DNA from 3 places in the Bacillus sp. ISL-39 genome. Region 3 is predicted to be linked to each of the others. Evidence: riboswitches for the same ligand, from Rfam matches in the RefSeq annotation. Region 3 holds a riboswitch; each other region holds the start of a gene.
The links. Region 3 has a riboswitch for cobalamin ahead of J7E37_RS11615 (acyl-CoA thioesterase). Riboswitches for the same ligand answer to the same signal wherever they lie in the genome.
Positions count from the first base shown of each region.

Region 1 (6,248 bases), on a different contig from region 3:
TGATGAAGGGCAGCGGGATGCCGGTAATCGGCAGCAGCTGGATCGTCATCCCGATATTCTGGAAGACGTGAAAGGTGATCATGCTGATGACTCCCGCGCTGATGTAGGTATTGAAAGGGTCGTTCGTATCTAGTGCCGTTTTTGTCAAATGGTAGATTAGCAGGAAGTACAGGCCGATGACAAAGCTGCCGCCCACAAAGCCGAATTCCTCACCGATGACACTGAAAATGAAGTCCGTATGGCTTTCAGGTATATAGACTTCGCTCCCATTCAGGCCTTTCCCGGTAAGCATGCCGGAACCAATGGCACTGAGTGATTTTAATAGATGGTACCCATATTCGGGGTAGCTCTCAGGGTCAAGCCACGCATAAATGCGCCCGAACTGATAGGTTTTTACCCCCAGGTATTTTTTCAGGATTTCTGGTTTCCAGATGACAAGATACAGGATACCGGCACCTAGTGCAGCTCCACTGCCATAGAGCGGAAGGATGATCTTCCAAGTGATGCCTGACACCAGGATGATCCCGGTGAAAATCGCAAGCACGACTAGAGAGGTGCCCAGGTCGGGCTGAAGCATGATCATTCCAAGTGGCATGGCGGTTATGAAGCCAAGCTTGATGAAAAGCAGGAAGTCAGTTTGAAGAGTCTTGATCGAATGTTTCTTATGGTGGGCATAGATCGTGCTGCTCAAGGCAAGAATCAGAAAGACTTTCATGAATTCCGAAGGCTGGATCGAACCGAATGGTTCGATGAAAAACCAGCTTTTTGCGCCATTCCTTTCCTCTGCTATGCTGGCAGGAGCGAAAAACAGGAAGATGAGCAGGAAGACTCCAAAACCGTACAAATACCAGCTAAGCTTGCGGTACTGTTCGCTGTCGAACATCATCACAACACCGATGATCCCCGACCCAACGACATACCAGAAGATTTGTTTATATAAAAAGTTCTGTCCAACATATTGGCCTGTTCTCTGGGCGCTGTAAATCGCGAAGCAGCTAGTCAAAAAGAACAACAGTAAAAGGAGCGTCAATGTCCAGTCAAAACGATCAATTTTTTTTAGAGGCTTCTCCATTTGCCACACCCTGTCCGATACGTTTCTACAATACTATGCTAGCAGAGATGAAATATCCTTACAATCCCTGATGAGGTAACATTTTCCTGTAAATAATGGCTGTTTTCGTAAAGATTATAGTTAAAATCCTAAAGCCGACTTTAACGTGATAAAAGGCATTTTGTAAGTCGGTACTAAGTTTGTAAGCTCTTTTCTCATATTAAGCGTTAATTTTGTGAAGAGACTTAGGTAACTCAATCCTATTTTGTAGTCAATAGCAACAAAGTTTGAGAAAAGAGCCTAAATAATAGACGAATAGTAAGGAAGAATAGTTTCTTTTTTGGCGGGGATTCTTTTACGGGAGAGGCAGATAATAATTATGTTTTTGAAGAGTCAGAATAAGATATTTTCTGCCGTTTTTGTTAGAATGGAAGAAGTGTTATTTTGTACGGAGCCGCTGGCAATTTTGCAGCTGAGAATTTTTCCAGGAGGTTTTGCCTTTGAAAAAGAACCATCCTTACAGCAGGGATTTACTATATGTCCATATGAACGAACGAGACCAGTATGTGCTCTCACATGGGATTGAATTCCATGAATTCGCCAGATCATTGTCTGATTCGCTCAACCATCTGCTGCTGTTGAAGCATCGCTATGAAGATGGTGAGTTCAACAGACATACTTTATTTGAGTATGTACCTGAGGACAGCGTCGAAAAACTGGTTGGAGCCAATGTCCATGCATTCGGGGATTTTTGCTGGATCGATTTTGAGGAAGTGGAAGCACTGAATGTGCTGTCTGCCCAGGAGATCGCTGAGCTTCTATATCTAGGGCATATTAAGCACCATTTGAAACTGCCCTTCTATAATCAGCTTAATAATCGTTTTGTGTTTCTGTCCACTGAAGATGGCTGGTATAACAAAACCTATTACCGAAATCTCAATGACTTTTTCCGCATGCTTGGCTATGTCCTGTCAGGAAAACTGGGGGAAATGAAGCCGGAAAAAACGCTGCTCGGAATCCGGAAAAAGAAATCCTATCCTTTTGTCAGCAAGGAAATCCTGAAATCATTGATACCAGCCTTGAAGGAAGGGGCGGTTTTTTCGCTGAAGAACATCCAGCAAAACCGCAACAGAATTGAAATACCAATCTGGGTCATCGGGGATTTTGCCAACATGGATGACATGCATGATGAATATAAGAAAGCAAGCCGCAGCAATCCGGATGGCAGGATTGTCTTCGATAAAAAAGCGAAAGAATGGAGCTTGTTTGCCCAATAAAGCTGTTTTCGGAAAGATTGTTGTTAAAATCCTAAAGCTGATTTTAACGTAATATAAAGCCATTTTGCAGGTCGGTATTAAGTTGCATGCTCATTTCTCATAAAAAGAGTCAACTTTGCGAAGAAACATAGGTCATTCCATCCTATTTTGTAGTCAATAGCAGCAAAGTTTGAGTAAAGAGCCCCCAATAAAGTCGAAAAAGCAAAAATTTTGAAGCGGTTTTTGGCAAATCGTGTATAATTGGATGTAGCGGAAAATTACATATCGAAATGAACAGGTGTCTTTTAAAAGAGACTTAATAGGGAAGTTGGTGAAAATCCAACGCGGTCCCGCCACTGTAAATGAGAGCAAGCTGCAACTGCCACTGTACAAATGTATGGGAAGGCGCAGCGAGCATTGACCATGAGCCAGGAGACCTGCCTGTCCATTGCACCAACAAACTTACGAGGATAGGGAGGTGCCGACAAGCTCTATGTCTTTTATGATGATAAAAACATTTGCTTACTCGGACATCTCCCCTTCAGGTGGAGATGTTTTTTTGTGTTTTGGCTGTGTTAAAGCCATACTTAACAAAGTTAATCGAAAAATTTGGAGGAGAAGCGAATGAAGAAGTTATTAATGATGATGGTGGCTGCAGCCATGATCCTGGCAGGCTGCGGTACCGAAGCACAGCCCGAAAAGAAGGAAAGCGAAAAAGCCGCACAGGAGCAGAAGACGGGATTCCCTGTCACGGTAAAAGACGCAATTGATGAAGAAGTGGTCATTTTAGAAAAGCCTGAAAGGATCATTTCTCTGATTCCGAGCAACACGGAAATTGTCTACGCACTTGAGAGCGGAGAGGCGATTGTCGGCGTCACCGATTTCGACAATTATCCAGAGGATGCAATGTCGAAGGAAAAAATCGGCGGAATGGAATTCAATATCGAGAAAATGATTTCTCTGAAACCTGACCTCGTACTTGCCCCCGGTTCGACCGCGGACACTGCAGAAGCAGGCCTTCAACAATTAAAGGATGCGGGAATTGCTGTTGTCGTTGTGAATGATGCACAGTCATTTGAAGAAGTGTATCAATCAATCGAGATGATTGGCAAGGCCATTGGCGAGTCAGAAAAGGCGGATGAGCTTGTAGACAAGATGAAAAATAGTTTTGCGGAATTAAAAAAGAAAGCTGAAACAATCAAGCCGGAAGAGCAAAAGACGGTCTTTGTGGAGGTCTCACCAGCACCGGAAATCTACACAGCCGGCAAGAACACTTTTATCAATGAAATGCTTGAGCTGATTGGTGCAAAGAACGCTGCCGGAGATATGGAGGGCTGGCCGAAGGTCGACCCGGAAGCAATTGTTGAGCGTAATCCTGATGTGGTTGTGACAACCTATGGATACTATACAGAAAAGCCAGTTGAGCAGGTGCTTGCACGGCAGGGCTGGAATAATGTGAAAGCGGTCAAGGAGCAGCAGGTTTACGATGTCCACTCCGACCTTGTAACCCGTTCAGGTCCAAGGCTCGCTGAAGGAGCAGAGGAGCTTGCAAAAGCCATTTACCCGGACATTTTTAAATAACAAATCAATCGCCTATCTAATCACGGCGGTGTTTTTGATCATATCGATGCTGCTGGGCATATCCATTGGTACGGTTTCCATTCCTGTACCAGCCATTATAGAAATCATTGTTGCTGAAGTTTTCCGCTTTCAGGGACAGGGAATTGATCCGATGCATGCAAGTATTGTCATGGATATCAGGCTGCCGCGTGTGCTGCTGGCAGGGCTTGTCGGTGCGTCGCTGGCGATTGCCGGTGCCGCGTTCCAGGGCCTGTTGCGCAATCCACTGGCAGATCCCTATACGCTTGGGATTTCATCAGGTGCCTCCATCGGCGCAGTCGTTACTCTGTTTTTCGGCATTTCGCTGCCGCTGATCGGTGTCTTCACATTGCCAGTGCTAAGCATTTTGTTCGCCTTCGCCACCGTCTTGTTTGTACTGTTTTTTGCCCGCAAAGTCGACAGACTGCTCAGGGTGGAAACAATCATCTTAACCGGAATCATCTTAAGTTCATTTCTGGGTTCATTCATTTCTTTGATGATTGCCCTTTCCGGCGAAGAGCTGCGGCAAATCATCGGCTGGCTGCTTGGCAGCGTGTCGATGCGCGGCTGGGAATACATTAAGATTATTTTTCCTTTCTTTATGATTGGTTTAGTGATATTGCTTGCCAATACAAGGGAATTGAATGCAATGTCCTTTGGTGAGGAAAGGGCACAGCATCTCGGTGTCAATGTCGAGCGCCGCAAGCTGCTGATTTTGCTGTCGGGTTCTCTTTTAACAGGATCGGCCGTAGCTGTATCAGGAACGATCGGATTTGTCGGTCTCGTCATTCCACACCTGACAAGGACAATCTGGGGTCCGGACCATCGCCATCTGCTGCCGTTATCCGTCCTGATTGGCAGCGGCTTCCTGATCCTCGCAGACCTGATCTCAAGAACGATTATCGCCCCTTCGGAATTGCCGATTGGCGTGATCACGGCATTAATCGGTGCTCCGGTTTTTGCATTCATTTTAATGAAAAATCGCAGGGAAAGAAGTGCAGGCCGATGATCACAGTGAAGAGTTTGACAGGCGGATATGCAGGCGGCGAGGTCCTGAAGAATATCAGTTTTGAGGTAGGAAAAGGGGAGCTGTTCGGCATCCTGGGCCCAAATGGAAGCGGGAAGACCACACTCTTAAAAATGATCAGCGGCGCTTTGGAATTCAGGGAAGGTGCCATTGAGCTGGATGGCCGGCCATTGACCCAGTATTCACCGAAACAGCTTGCCAGGATGATGGCAGTCCTGCCGCAGCATGCGGATCAAGCCTTTTCTTATAGTGTAAAAGAAACCGTCTCGCTCGGCCGCTATGCACACCAGAAAGGCTGGTTCAATAGCTGGCGAGATGAGGATGAAGAGATTGTCCAGGAGGTAATGGAACAGACGGGCATCACCCACCTTCAGGAAAAATCAATCACAGAACTATCCGGCGGCGAAAAACAACGAGTCTACCTCGCGCAGGCACTTGCGCAGCAGCCGAGGATTCTGCTGCTCGATGAGCCTACGAACCATCTCGACCTGAGTTTTCAAAAAGAGCTGCTGGACTTGCTGAAAAAATGGGCATCCGAACAGGGGTTGACTGTCGTTTCGATTTTCCATGACTTGAACCTGGCATCATTATATTGTGACAGGCTGCTTTTGATGGAAAACGGTGAGGTTCTGATTGTTGATACTCCTGCTGAAGTTTTAAAAGAAGAGCGAATCAAGAGTGTCTATAAGACGCAGATCAAAAACCACCCCCACCCGGAAATTGCCAGGCCGCAATTGCTGCTGGTTCCTGAAGCGGACGTCGGTCATAAGGATAACCTCAAGATTGATGCCAGGTATCTTGACGTCGGGCAAGACCGGATTGTTCTGCAGTCACCGGTAAAATTGCGGACAATGTCCTCGGGAATAACCGGTGCCGGGATCGGGTGGCACAGCACGTTCGTGCACCGGATTGTACCGATGGAGTATGACTGTAGCGACCATAAGGCGGAGATGGCCGAGTATTTGCAGGAAAATGGATTTCTTCCAAGCGAAACTGTTGGGATGATGACGGCTGTTTCAGCAGACACAGCATCATACCGTCTTTTTGAGGCAGACGGTATGTCGATTTTCATTCTGGTTTCCGCTGGGCACACTCATCGGGACAGACCACGGAATATCAACACCTGGCTGTTCATTAACCACAGGATTTCCGAGGAAGCTTTTATCCAGAGCGCAATGACCGCGGCAGAAGCGAAAATTAGTGTTTTGCAGGAGCTAGAGGGAAGCGGGGCAGGTATTGCTGGCCAGTCAGCTGGCATTTCTACGGATAGTATCTGCATCGCTGCCACCCAGCAGGGAGCAGCAATTTCTTACGC
Region 1 covers NZ_JAGGQM010000020.1:30,285-36,532, reverse strand. Annotated here, with positions in the region: gene J7E37_RS15395 (FtsW/RodA/SpoVE family cell cycle protein) at 1-1,072, opposite strand, end outside; gene J7E37_RS15390 (hypothetical protein) at 1,552-2,328, shown strand; cobalamin riboswitch at 2,587-2,766, shown strand; gene J7E37_RS15385 (ABC transporter substrate-binding protein) at 2,932-3,888, shown strand; gene J7E37_RS15380 (FecCD family ABC transporter permease) at 3,854-4,915, shown strand; gene J7E37_RS15375 (heme ABC transporter ATP-binding protein) at 4,912-6,248, shown strand, end outside.
Region 1: another riboswitch for cobalamin. It lies ahead of J7E37_RS15385 (ABC transporter substrate-binding protein); the one in region 3 lies ahead of J7E37_RS11615 (acyl-CoA thioesterase).

Region 2 (6,248 bases), on a different contig from region 3:
TTTAACTGCACTTCGGGGTATTTATGGAAAGTGCCTAGTGGCACTGTATAACGGTTCGAATGAAACAACACTGTGTTGTCCTTCCTTACACTTCTTGTTATACTTGATTTAATGTTTTGTTTTAAAAGGTTGACCTGTCTCATGTGTTGCTTTTCCAGGAGAAACACATCGGCGGGTCTTCTTTTTGTTCCATTATGAACTTTTCCATTGCCAGTCCTATCCAACCAGTGCTGGCATTGCTCGTTCCAGGAGTCAATATTATGATAGATTCTGTGTTGAACGAAGTTCTTCTTGACGAAACCTACTACGTTTTCTACTCTTCCCTTACTTTCAGGGTCTGCCTTTCGGCATAAAACTACTTTAAACTCCACCCCGTTGACAAACTGCTGAAATTCCTCGGTAAGAAGAATATCTCCTTCATTTTCTGCTACTACCAGTAGCCGATCCTGGTCGTACACAATTTCTTTGGAAACTCCGCTGAAAGCAATAAACGCTTTTTTATGTGCCTCTACTACATCCTTAGTCGTAAATGGCCTATTTTGGAACCAAACATATTTGAACCTCGAGTGCGCTAACACAAATACGATGAACATGAGTTTGACTGGCTTACCAGCTTTATTCCTTACTGTCACGAAACCGAAATCTGCTTGTATTTGTTCACCCATTGGCGGATCAGGAATGGCTTCGTATTCCCTTTTGTTAACCTCTTTAGGGATTGCGAACTCTTCCCGAATATCTTTTACATAATTTCTTACTGTACTTTCTCCCACTTTGAAAGTAGGAAACTTTTCTTTCAGCCAATCATATACTTGGGCTGCCGTCATGTCTGGATATTCCCTCAACCAATCCAATATCAACTCTTTATGTACATCTAATTTTTTTGTTCTAGCCATCGTAGATGCCGTCCATTCTGCCATTTCATCAGGTGTCTTCTGTAGGTACTTATAAACTGTATTTCTTGATAAATTCATCTTTCTTGCAATAGCTGAAACGCTGTACTTCTGCTTGATCAGTCCCCTAATCTCTATATACATTTCAAACTTATCCACCTTTCAATTCCTCCTGCCTATATCTAAGAAGCTAATAATCTATGATATAGCCAAGGGTCTCTGTAGTAAATAAGTGTTCATTTTTATTTTTAGCGGAAACTGTTCACTTTATTCTAGCAGTCACATTACCACGTGTTCTAGTAATTTTTACCAGTTACAGCCAGGAAGTTTACCACCGAATGCCAGAGGTTTTACCATGATTTTGGTCAGACTTGATCGTCAATCTTATTAATTGCAATCAGGTTTGCACACTTTGCATGGTTTAACGGATGGATCATTGAGTTCTTTAAGGTGTTCCAGAGGCAGATAGTAACCGTTCTTCTCCTGATTAATGATCACTTTCAGATCAAAATTCTTTTTTGTGATATAGGAACAGGTTGTCTTATGAAGCTTGTTTCCATTAGCTGTGTCATAAACGATTACATATGGAAATTTCAGTATTTCAGCATACATCTTTATAGCCATAAATAACACTTCCTTTTTCTATGAATATATCACTTAGAATAGCTGAATGGTATAATTTAACTAAAATATATTCTGAATTGAGGGAAAAAGACATGGCATCTTTTACTCAGGAAAAATTTGATTTGCCAGGAAACTTAAGAGGCAGAAGTATTCATCTAAATGTCATTCCAACTGTGTCCAATTTGAAGAATGTGATTGATAAATTGATTGTAGTTGAAGGGGATGTAAGTCAATTAAAGCAATGGGAAAAGAGGAGTTATGCAGCTTATCAGATTAGTAAAATCAAAAGAGAAGTGATGAATGCACCGACAAAGGAGCGCAGAACGAATCTTGTGAAACAGCATATTTTAAACCAGGACCCAAATGATTTAGGTGCCAGCTGTATTGATATATATTTAGTTGCCTACGTTGCGGAGAGCGTTAAACCAGGAAAACAAGCATTTATAGAATATGTAATGCATCACGGAATCACGGATAAGCCCAACTCGGCTCAGGCGATTTGGCAGGTAGGAAAAGGGGATGGAACGTATCTGGGAGTTTTACATGAAGATGGTTCAGTCCGGGATTGGCACTTTTTCAGGAAGTGGGTTAATGGTCCAAGTATGGGCAAATCAAAGATGTATAACAAGCTAGTCCGAGACAGAATACCTGAAATCATTCACCAGTCTGGAAAATCATTTAATACGAGAAAATTAGTACATGAGGATTATATCAAAGAGTTGAAAAATAAAGCATTTGAAGAACTGAACGAGTATGTTCAGAGTAATAGCAATCAAGAAGCAGCTGAGGAATTGGCGGATTTATTAGAAGTAATGCATTCATTAGCAGAAGTTCAAGGTTATACAATTGATCAGATTGAGGAAATACGTAAACGGAAAGCAGAGGTTAGAGGCGGGTTTAGGGAAAGGATTTATTTGATTAATGTAGAAGAATAGTTAAAGATAATTAGGGAGAAAAAATGATGGATAAAAAGACATTTAAGATAACCTTTAATAGACTGCTGGAAGCGTCAGTAGATGGACTTACAAATAAACAAAAGATCAAGTATATGAAAAAATGGATAAGAGATCACGAGAAGATGGAAGGAATCCAACCCGAAAAATCCATTTCACTGCCAAACTCTATACATGTTAAAAGCAGTGAGAAGATAGGTGAATTGGTAAGAACAAAATTAGCCCAAATAATACGAAACGACTTACTAAGTCCCGAAAAGATAAGAGTTTTACAGGATGCAAGACACTGCAAGAATTTATTTGACATAAATTATCCGATGCTTAAAAAGGTTACATATGACCGTCCGTTAATAGAACAAAGAACAGTGAATGGATATTTCCGTTATTGGGCAAAGCCGGTTACTATACATAATGAAAAATATCTTGTGTGCAATGATTGGTATGAGAGGAATAGAACCAAGTTCATTTCATGGTTAGAGAGTCTGAATTAAGTTTTTTTTCTTAGAAATCTCTAATACTTGTATAAAGATTTTAAAAGGGCGCTTAAGTGAAACAATTAATTCGAGTCATCTACTTATCGTTCGGCCTACTTATTATTTGAGATAGAACCGGTTTTGCTTGAAGCCAAAAATGAGAGTGAAAAAATTGAATTATAGCAAATTCATACAATTTATTACTCCTCTCGACATTATTTGTGTATAATTAAAACCAGCGGAAAATTTAATACATAAAGAATCTGGTGTCTTCTAAACCAATTAGTAGTTTAGAGACTTAATAGGGAAGTTGGTGAAATTCCAACGCGGTCCCGCCACTGTAACTGGGAGCTTCAAGCCTGATGCCACTGTACTTTTTGTATGGGAAGGCGCTTGATTGCAATGACCAGAAGCCAGGAGACCTGCCTGATTCTTCGCGCCACAACCTACGAGGATAGGAGGTGTTTGGGAACGATTCTGGCTTTTTATAAGAGGAACCGACACAAACATCTCCATGAGTAAAATGGAGGTGTTTTTTTAGTTTTATAGACAGGTTTTGTTTTGTTATGCAAAAAGTGAGGACTATTACAAAAGATAATTCGGAGGAATGAAAGATGAAGAAATTGAATGCATTTTTATTTGCTTTATTATTAACGATTGGTGCGCTGGCTGGGTGTGGCAGCGACAATGCTGATAAGACTAAACAAGAAGATACAAAGAAAACGGAAACAGCCCAGCAGGCAGAAGCGAAATTCCCTGTCAGCATAACGGATGGAACAGGACAGGAAGTGACCATTGAATCGAAACCGGAAAAAATCGTTTCCCTGATTCCGAGCAATACGGAAATTGCCTACGGATTGGGTCTTGATGAGCAAATTGTCGGAGTTTCTGATTTTGATAATTTCCCAGAAGAAGTGGCGGAGAAAGAGAAAATTGGCGGCATGGAGTTCAATGTCGAGAAAATCATTTCTTTAAAGCCTGATTTGGTTCTTGCGCATGCTTCAAGTGCTCATTCCTCTGAAGCTGGACTTCAGCAGCTTAGAGATGCGGGTATTACTGTGCTTGTCGTTAATGATGCGACGACATTCGATCAAGTTTATGAGTCAATCAGCATGGTTGGTACTGCGTCAGGCGAAAAGGAAAAAGCAGATGCTTTGATTGCGGACATGAAGGAAAAAATTGAAGTGGTCAAAACAAAAGCCCAGGAAATAAAAGAGGAAGATAGAAAGTCAGTATTCGTTGAAGTTTCGCCGGCGCCTGAAGTTTATGCTGCTGGGAAAAATACTTTCATTGACGAAATGCTGCAGATCATTAATGCGGAAAACACCGTTAAAGAAGAGGGATGGCCTAAGCTGGATTCAGAGGCCATTATTGAAAGCAATCCTGAGGTAATTGTCACGACCCACGGTTACTATACACCTGAGCCGGTGAAAAATGTAACAAGCCGTGAAGGATGGGACAAGATTACGGCGGTCAAAGAGAACCGTGTAGTCGATGTTCATTCAGACAAGGTGACGCGAACAGGCCCGAGGCTGACAGAAGGAGTAGAAGAGCTTGCAAAAGCGGTTTACCCGGATGTTTTTAAATAATAAGGTGATTTCCCGTGTCTTGCGGAGGAGCAATAAAAAACAGCCTCAATATAAGGGAGCGTCGCAGGAAACAAGTTTGTTTCCTGCTGCCCACCCATACAATGCAACACCAGTGGAAATAGGAGAAAGCTATCTGAAAATGACAGAAGACTTCGTTGTCCTGCATTCTCCTATTCCTTTAAGAACGATGTCTTCGGGAGTTGTCGGAGCGGGCACCGGCTGGCACAGCACCTTCGTGAACCGGCATGTGGATAAGAGTTATGATTGCAGTGATCACCGGGAAGAAATGATCCATTATTTGAAGGAACAGGGATTCGAGCCTGGGGAAACGGTCGGGATGATGACTGCCGTGATGGTGGAGGATGTATATTATAAGCACTATCAGGATGAAGAGTTTTCAGTGTTTATCGTCGTTACGGCAGGTACCGGCAATGCGGTGGACGCCTCGAAAAGCAGCAAGTATTATTCCTATGACATCTCACCTGGCACCATTAACATTTGGATATTTGTCAACGGAGAAATGACGGAGGAAGCTTTCATCCAGAGCATTATGACAGCTACTGAAGCGAAGACAAAGGCTCTGCACGATCTGGAAATAAGGGATAGTCTGTCAGGTTCAGTGGCAACGGGTACATCCACCGACAGTATCTTGGTTGCTTCAACCCAGCGGGGACAAATGCTGGAATACGCTGGCACGATTACTCCTCTTGGGCGGACTATTGGCAAGGGTGTCCATGAATGTACAGTTGAAGCAATCACGAACAGCAAGAAAAGGGTGAAGATATGATTCTGAACCACCTTATCGCGGTGACACTTGCAGTCATCCTTGATTGGTTTGTTGGTGATCCGCCGGACTGGCCGCACCCTGTGAAGTGGATGGGCACGCTTATTTCGAAGTTGGACAGGCGAATGAATAAAGGAAGCGGCAGAAAAGCAAAGGGAATTGCAATGGTCGCTTCCGTCCTGCTGACTGTCGGAAGCATCGCTATCCTTATCACATCATTATTTTACTTCCTGCATCCAGTAGCGGGAATCCTGATGGAAGCAGTGCTGATTTCGACTGCGATTGCCCAAAAAAGCCTTAAGGAAGCCGGGCTATCCGTCTATGAGCCGCTTGAAGACAATGATTTGGGAGAGGCGAGACACAAGCTGTCCTGGATTGTTGGCCGCGATACAGAGCAGCTTCAGGAACCAGAGATTGTCCGGGCTGCTGTCGAAACGGTAGCAGAGAACACGAGCGATGGCATTACTGCCCCGCTTTTCTGGGCAGTGATAGGAGGAGCTCCGCTTGCGCTTTTATATCGGGCTATCAATACCTGTGATTCGATGGTCGGCTATAAAAACGATAAGTATTTTGACTTTGGCTGGGCGTCAGCAAAACTTGATGATCTGGTAAACTGGGTGCCAAGCCGGATTACTTCGCTTTGTATGGTAGTGATGAACCGCCCGCTTTACACTACAAGAATTGCCGCCTGGAAAATGGTCAGACGCGATGCTAAAAAGCACCCGAGCCCAAACAGCGGATGGGGAGAGGCTGCTGTGGCGGCGATACTGGGTGTCCAGCTCGGAGGCATAAATTATTATAAAGGTGTCATTTCTAAACGCGCCACGATGGGTGAAGCACTTGTTACCCTCGAGAGAAATCATATTCTAGCAGCAAACAAAATCGTGACAGCGACTGTTCCGCTCTTTTTGGCAGTGCTGTGGCTTGGGGGGATT
Region 2 covers NZ_JAGGQM010000002.1:48,696-54,943, reverse strand. Annotated here, with positions in the region: gene istA (IS21 family transposase) at 1-1,049, opposite strand, end outside; gene J7E37_RS01980 (hypothetical protein) at 1,278-1,514, opposite strand; gene J7E37_RS01975 (nucleoside triphosphate pyrophosphohydrolase) at 2,132-2,449, shown strand; gene J7E37_RS01970 (hypothetical protein) at 2,476-2,958, shown strand; cobalamin riboswitch at 3,188-3,384, shown strand; gene J7E37_RS01965 (ABC transporter substrate-binding protein) at 3,555-4,529, shown strand; gene J7E37_RS01960 (adenosylcobinamide amidohydrolase) at 4,495-5,316, shown strand; gene cbiB (adenosylcobinamide-phosphate synthase CbiB) at 5,313-6,248, shown strand, end outside.
Region 2: another riboswitch for cobalamin. It lies ahead of J7E37_RS01965 (ABC transporter substrate-binding protein); the one in region 3 lies ahead of J7E37_RS11615 (acyl-CoA thioesterase).

Region 3 (6,248 bases):
CTGATGAAGTCATGATAGAAGCAGAGCAATCTGATGGAAAAAAGAAAACCATCCGTGCAGCAGCTGTCATCCTGGCATTGCCTCCTCGAATTCTGGCGGAAAGGATTGCTTTTTCACCGCCACTCCCGGATGGACTTATGGCCAGCCTGAAAGACAAGCCGACGTGGATGGCGGGACAGGCCAAGGCAGTAGCGATTTACGACCGTCCTTTCTGGAGGGAAGACGGTCTTTCCGGCCAGGTCACCAGCTGGGCCGGTCCCTTGCAGGAAATTCATGATGCATCGCCTGAAAGCGGTTATGGCGCACTCTTTGGCTTTTTCGGCATTCCGGCAAAAATGCGGCAAGAACTTGGCGAGGAACATATTCTGAGAATGGTCACTGACCAATTGACACGGCTTTTTGGCCCTTCAGCTGATAACCCTCTTGCACTGCTTTATAAAGATTGGGCGAGCGATCCAGAAACAGCAGTGGAACAGGATGCCGAGCCGTTGACCAGCTTCCCGGACTATGGGGTGCCGGAAGGAATGAGTTCATGGGAAAAGAAGGTTGTTTTTGCAGGAACAGAAACTTCTTCCGGATACGGCGGTCACCTGGAAGGAGCACTTAAATCAGCGGAGCGAGCGGTATCTGAAGTAATGAAATTATAAAGAAAGGCCTAATCCCCAATGTCGATTGGCCTTTACTGTTAACCTTGGTTATCTGGAAACATTATGCATCATCTTGCTGAAGTCGGTCTCCTGATAGTAGCTGTTTTTGACCAGAATATTTGGGCCGAGGCAGGAGACGGCCGGGCAGTGGCAGCTTAGGTCCCTGGCAATTGCGGATTCCTGCCATGTTTGATAGGCATCTTCAAGCCTTGTGTCTTGAATATTGCCAAGCGACGGGGTGTCGCCAAAATCGGTGACGATGATGTCTCCATTGAAAATATTCACATTAAGACGTGAACGGCCATCCGGGTCGTTCCTTATAGTCACATTTTTGCTAGCATATAAACGCTTTAGGAGGTCCAGGTCCTCCAGCTTACTGCTGCATGCGTAGAACGGGAGAGTCCCGAACAACATCCATACATTTTCATCACGGACATCGAGCAGATGATGGATGGCTGCCCGTATATCATCAAGCGTCAGGGACTCAAGACTGCTGGCAAAATCGCTAGGGTACATCGGGTGCACCTCGTGCCTCTGGCAATGCATTTCCTCGACGATCTGCTTGTGAATCTTCTCGAGATATGGCAAAGTGCGTTTGTTCAGCATCGTTTCCGCAGAAACCATGACACCTGCTTTGACAATCTCTCTGCTGTTTTCAATCATTCTTGTAAAATATTTTTCGCGCTGCTGATAGTCAGGCTTCTTTTCCATCATTGCAAATCCTCCATCGATGAATTCATCGATGGTGCCCCAATTATGTGAGATATGCAGCACATCCAAATAAGGGATTACCATCTCATAGCGGGATAGATCCATCGTCAAATTGGAATTGATTTGCGTCCGGACGCCGCGTTCGGAAGCGTATTTTAAAATAGGCACGACATAATTTCTGACAGAAGAAAGAGAAAGCATTGGTTCCCCGCCGGTAAGGCTTAAAGAGCGAAGCTTCGGGATTTCATCAAGCCTTTGCAAAAGCAGCTCCAGTGGAAGTGCGGAAGGATCCTTTGTTTGCAATGTATAGCCGACGGCGCAATGCTCGCATCGCATATTGCATAGTGTGGTAGTCGTGAATTCAATGTTGGTGAGTTGAGGTTTGCCGTATTGTTCGACATCAAGATAAGCTTCCCAGGGATCATGTTGAGGGGTGATTGGTTTTATGTACTTCATGATTGACTCCTTACAGATTGGATTTCGGAAAACCACTCCATTATAACCTAGATGCAGAACTTCAACTATTCCTTCACCCCTATTTTTACGATAGTTTGTTTTACCTATATAGACAGCGATGATATAGTGATAATTACATATATTGAGCGGAAGCGAAAAAGCTGGGGTCTGTTCCGCTTGCAGAGGGAATTGAGGCTGAGGAAGATTTTGAGTGGCTAAAGGCGAATGGATATCAGCTGTTTCAGGGGTACTTATTTGGAAAGCCGGCTCCGATTGAGCAATTAGTTTGAAGTAAAAAAAAACCGTTCGATACGGTTTCTTTTTTGTTATATATTCTTGGCCGAATTCAGGGAGCACTTTTCTTCCCAAGCCTCTTTTATTTCTTGTATGGCCGCTGTCAGGAGCTCAATGTCTTTTAGAATTTGATTTCTTATTGTAGTGTCAGCACTTGATCGATACTCGTTTTTCAGTTGAATAAGTTCTCTTTGTAACAGAAAAAGCGTCAGCATCTTCATCTCCCCTTTGATGAAAAGAACTATCTTTCTCTTTATATAGTACTAAATACCCAAATTGGAGCGTTTCAAAACGTGGAATCGGGTATTTATTCCAATAATTTAAAGGAAATAAGTTCATTTTTGTCAAAAAATGAAATATTTCGACCACATTTTAAGATATATCAGCCACTTTTCGTATTTTATCGACCACATTTGGAATTAGGCTGACCTGATTTTGTGTTAGATGGAGGAAACGAACCAATTCTGGACCAGGCTCTGATTTTAAAAAAAGTGAGGGTACTGAGTGATTACAACGGATGTCCATGAGCATTTAAATACAAATGAAAAATAGTTGAAAAAGTGAGGAAGATGATTTACTATCAATTCATAACACGATATATTGTGTTAATGAATGGTTTCTATAACTAAATATTGAAATTACCGATAAGTATGGTGTCTGAACAAGACTTAATAGGGAATCTGGTGAGAATCCAGAACTGTTCCCGCAACTGTAAGTGCTGACGAAATAAGGAAGAACCACTGTCTAAAAAATAGATGGGAAGGCCTTAAATTAGGGTGAAGCACAAGTCAGGAGACCTGCCATATTTATTCGTGTTATCTTCTTCGGGAATAGGGAAGGTATACGGGGATCAATTGACAGGCTCATGCTGTTTTTGCGGCTTCCTATGAGTTGTTAATACATCAACGTTACTTAAACCCATCCTTCGAGATGGGTTTTTCTCGTTTTTCAAGGAGGTTTTCAGAGAGGAGTCAGGAATGGAAGGATTATCAGCAAATGTATCAAGGACATTCCAGAACAGGCTCGTTCTGCCGCCGGATACAAACCATCTTGGAACGATTTTTGGCGGAACGGTACTGTCCTATATTGATGAAATTGCCGCTATTGCAGCGATGAAGCACAGCAGGAGGGCGGTCGTCACTGCTTCGATTGACTCGGTTAATTTTCTGTCTTCCGCTGTGGTGGGCGATATTTTAACACTTGAAGCAGTCGTTATTTCAACAGGAAGAACATCAATGGAAGTGTTCGTGAAAGTGGAAAGTGAGAACTTGAAAGCTTGCAGGAAAACGTTAACCACCACCTCGATTCTGACCATGGTTGCAAAGGATGACAATGGTGCACCCGTTCCGGTGGAGAAGGTCATTCCAGAGAATGAGTTTGAATGGGAGCTCTTTAAGACTGCCGATATAAGAAGGAAGCACAGGCTGGAAATGAGAAAAAGTAAGCAAGCAGGAGGAATAGGAAATGAGCATTCAAGTTAGGGATGAAAAAGCCGCAAAATGGATCGAAGAAATGGAACAATCATTCCCCCGATTGGATTTTTCACAGTTCAAAGAGAAGGTGGACCGGGCTCTTGAGGTGAAAAATATGACAGATGACCAGGTTGGGAACATGTTGATTTTGACCGCAGTAGAGCGAATCGGCCGGAATGAACCAGATTGGACCTATGCTGCAGCGCGGTTTTACCTGAAAAAATTGTACATGCTGAGTTCCGGCTTTAGGGGAGAAGCTGGCTACGGTTCATTTTATGAGTTAATCAATAGGTTGATAGAAATAGGGATCTATGATCGTCTAATCGTAGAATCCTACTCCCGTGAAGAAATAGAGTATCTTGAAAAAGTCATTGATCCAGAGAGGGACAAGCTATTTACATATATAGGGCTTTTAACGATGGCAGAAAGATACCTGGCACGCACACAAAATGGGAATTTCGCCGAACTGCCTCAAGAGCGGTTCATGATCATTGCCATGACGCTGCTGGCTGAAGAACCAAAGGAAAAAAGGCTTGAGCTAGTGGAAGAGGCATACTGGGCGATTTCAAACCTCTATATGACAGTGGCTACTCCGACACTTTCGAATGCGGGCAAAAGCTACGGTCAATTATCAAGCTGCTTTATCGATACTGTTGCGGATGATTTAAGGAGTATTTACGATTCGAATACAGATATATCTACCTTAAGCAAAAATGGCGGCGGCATTGGCGTTTATCTTGGAAAGATCCGTAGCCGAGGCAGTGATATCAAAGGCTTTAAAGGGGTCAGTTCCGGAGTCATCCCCTGGATGAAGCAGCTGAATAACACAGCTGTTTCTGTAGATCAATTAGGGCAGCGCCAGGGCGCGATTGCCGTGTATCTTGATGTCTGGCATAAAGATATCTTCCCGTTCCTTGATGCAAAACTGAACAATGGAGATGAGCGCCAGAGGACACATGATTTGTTTTCGGGTATATGTATTCCTGATTTATTTATGGAACAAGTAGAAAAACGAGGCGACTGGTATCTGTTTGATCCACATGAAGTCAGGAGTGTCATGGGGTATTCTCTTGAAGATAATTTCGATGAGGCAAAGGGTGCGGGATCCTTCCGGGAAAAGTATTGGGCTTGTGTAAACCACCCTGGTTTGTCACATGAAGTGGTCCCTGCCATCGAAATCTTTAAATCAATCATGATCTCTCAGCTTGAAACCGGCACACCTTATATGTTTTACAGGGATCAGGTCAACAGGCTTAATGCCAATCACCACAAAGGGATGATTTATTGCAGCAACCTTTGCACGGAAATCACCCAAAATATGAGTCCGACCCTTTTGGAAGAGGAAACAGTCGAAGACGGAAAAATCTTAATCTATAAAAAGCCAGGTGATTTTGTCGTCTGCAACTTGTCATCGATAGCTTTGGCAAAGACCGTCGCGGATGATGTACTTGATAGAGTGATAAAAATTCAGGTCAGAATGCTGGATAATGTCATCGATATCAATGAGATCCCTGTGCTGCAGGCTCAAATAACCAACAAGAATTACAGGGGAATCGGACTGGGGACATTCGGCTGGCATCATTTGCTGGCTCTGAAGGAAATCAAATGGGAAAGTGAAGAAGCTGTCGAGTACTGTGATACTCTCTATGAAAAAATAGCCTATTGGACCATCTGCGCAAGTCTGGAATTGGCAAAAGAAAAAGGGGCGTACCCCTATTTTGAAGGCTCCGATTGGTCGACAGGCCAGTTTTTCGAGAAGAGACAATATGCTGGTGAAAGATGGGGGAAACTCGCTGAGGAAGTAAGACTGCATGGAATCAGGAACGGCTACTTAATGGCAGTGGCACCAAACTCCTCAACCTCGATTCTTGCGGGTTCAACAGCAAGCATTGACCCGATTTTCCGGCTTGAATATTCCGAGGAAAAGAAAGATTACAAGATTCCGGTCACCGCACCAGATCTGTCAGCCGAAACGATGTGGTTCTATAAGACAGCCTACAACCTGGACCAGCACTGGAGCATCAGGCAGAATGCCAGGCGTCAGCGCCATATCGATCAATCGATCTCGTTTAATTTTTATGTAACAAATACAATCAAGGCAAAGGCACTGCTGGATTTGCATATGGATGCCTGGAAATCAGGATTGAAAACCACTTATTATGTCCGCTCCACTTCAAGCAGTGAGTTTGACGAATGTGAAAGCTGTCATAGTTAAGAGGAGGGACGGATTAAGATGAACCAATTAAAGAAAAGACTGCTTGTCGACGTCGGTGCGCCGAATTCTTCCACCGGGATTATAAATGGACAAAGTTCCAATATACTGAACTGGGATGATGTCCGCTTCCCGTGGGCCTACCCAAAATACAAGAGAATGCTGGGCAATTTCTGGACCCCATTTGAGATCAATATGTCAAAGGACATTAAACAATTTTCGATGCTTTCCAAAAAAGAACAGGATGCCTTTTTAAAAATCATCGGGCTCCTGGCACTCCTTGACAGCATTCAAACAGACTACGCCGGTAAGGTTGCCGATTATCTTACCGACTCCAGCTTAAATGCACTCATGATCATTTTGGCACAGCAGGAAGTGATCCATAATCATTCCTACAGCTATGTGCTGTCAAGCATCGTTTCCAAATCAAAGCAGGAGGAAGTGTTCGACTATTGG
Region 3 covers NZ_JAGGQM010000012.1:27,879-34,126, reverse strand. Annotated here, with positions in the region: gene J7E37_RS11630 (flavin monoamine oxidase family protein) at 1-647, shown strand, start outside; gene yfkAB (radical SAM/CxCxxxxC motif protein YfkAB) at 696-1,814, opposite strand; cobalamin riboswitch at 2,743-2,927, shown strand; gene J7E37_RS11615 (acyl-CoA thioesterase) at 3,086-3,589, shown strand; gene J7E37_RS11610 (ribonucleoside-diphosphate reductase subunit alpha) at 3,573-5,795, shown strand; gene J7E37_RS11605 (ribonucleotide-diphosphate reductase subunit beta) at 5,814-6,248, shown strand, end outside.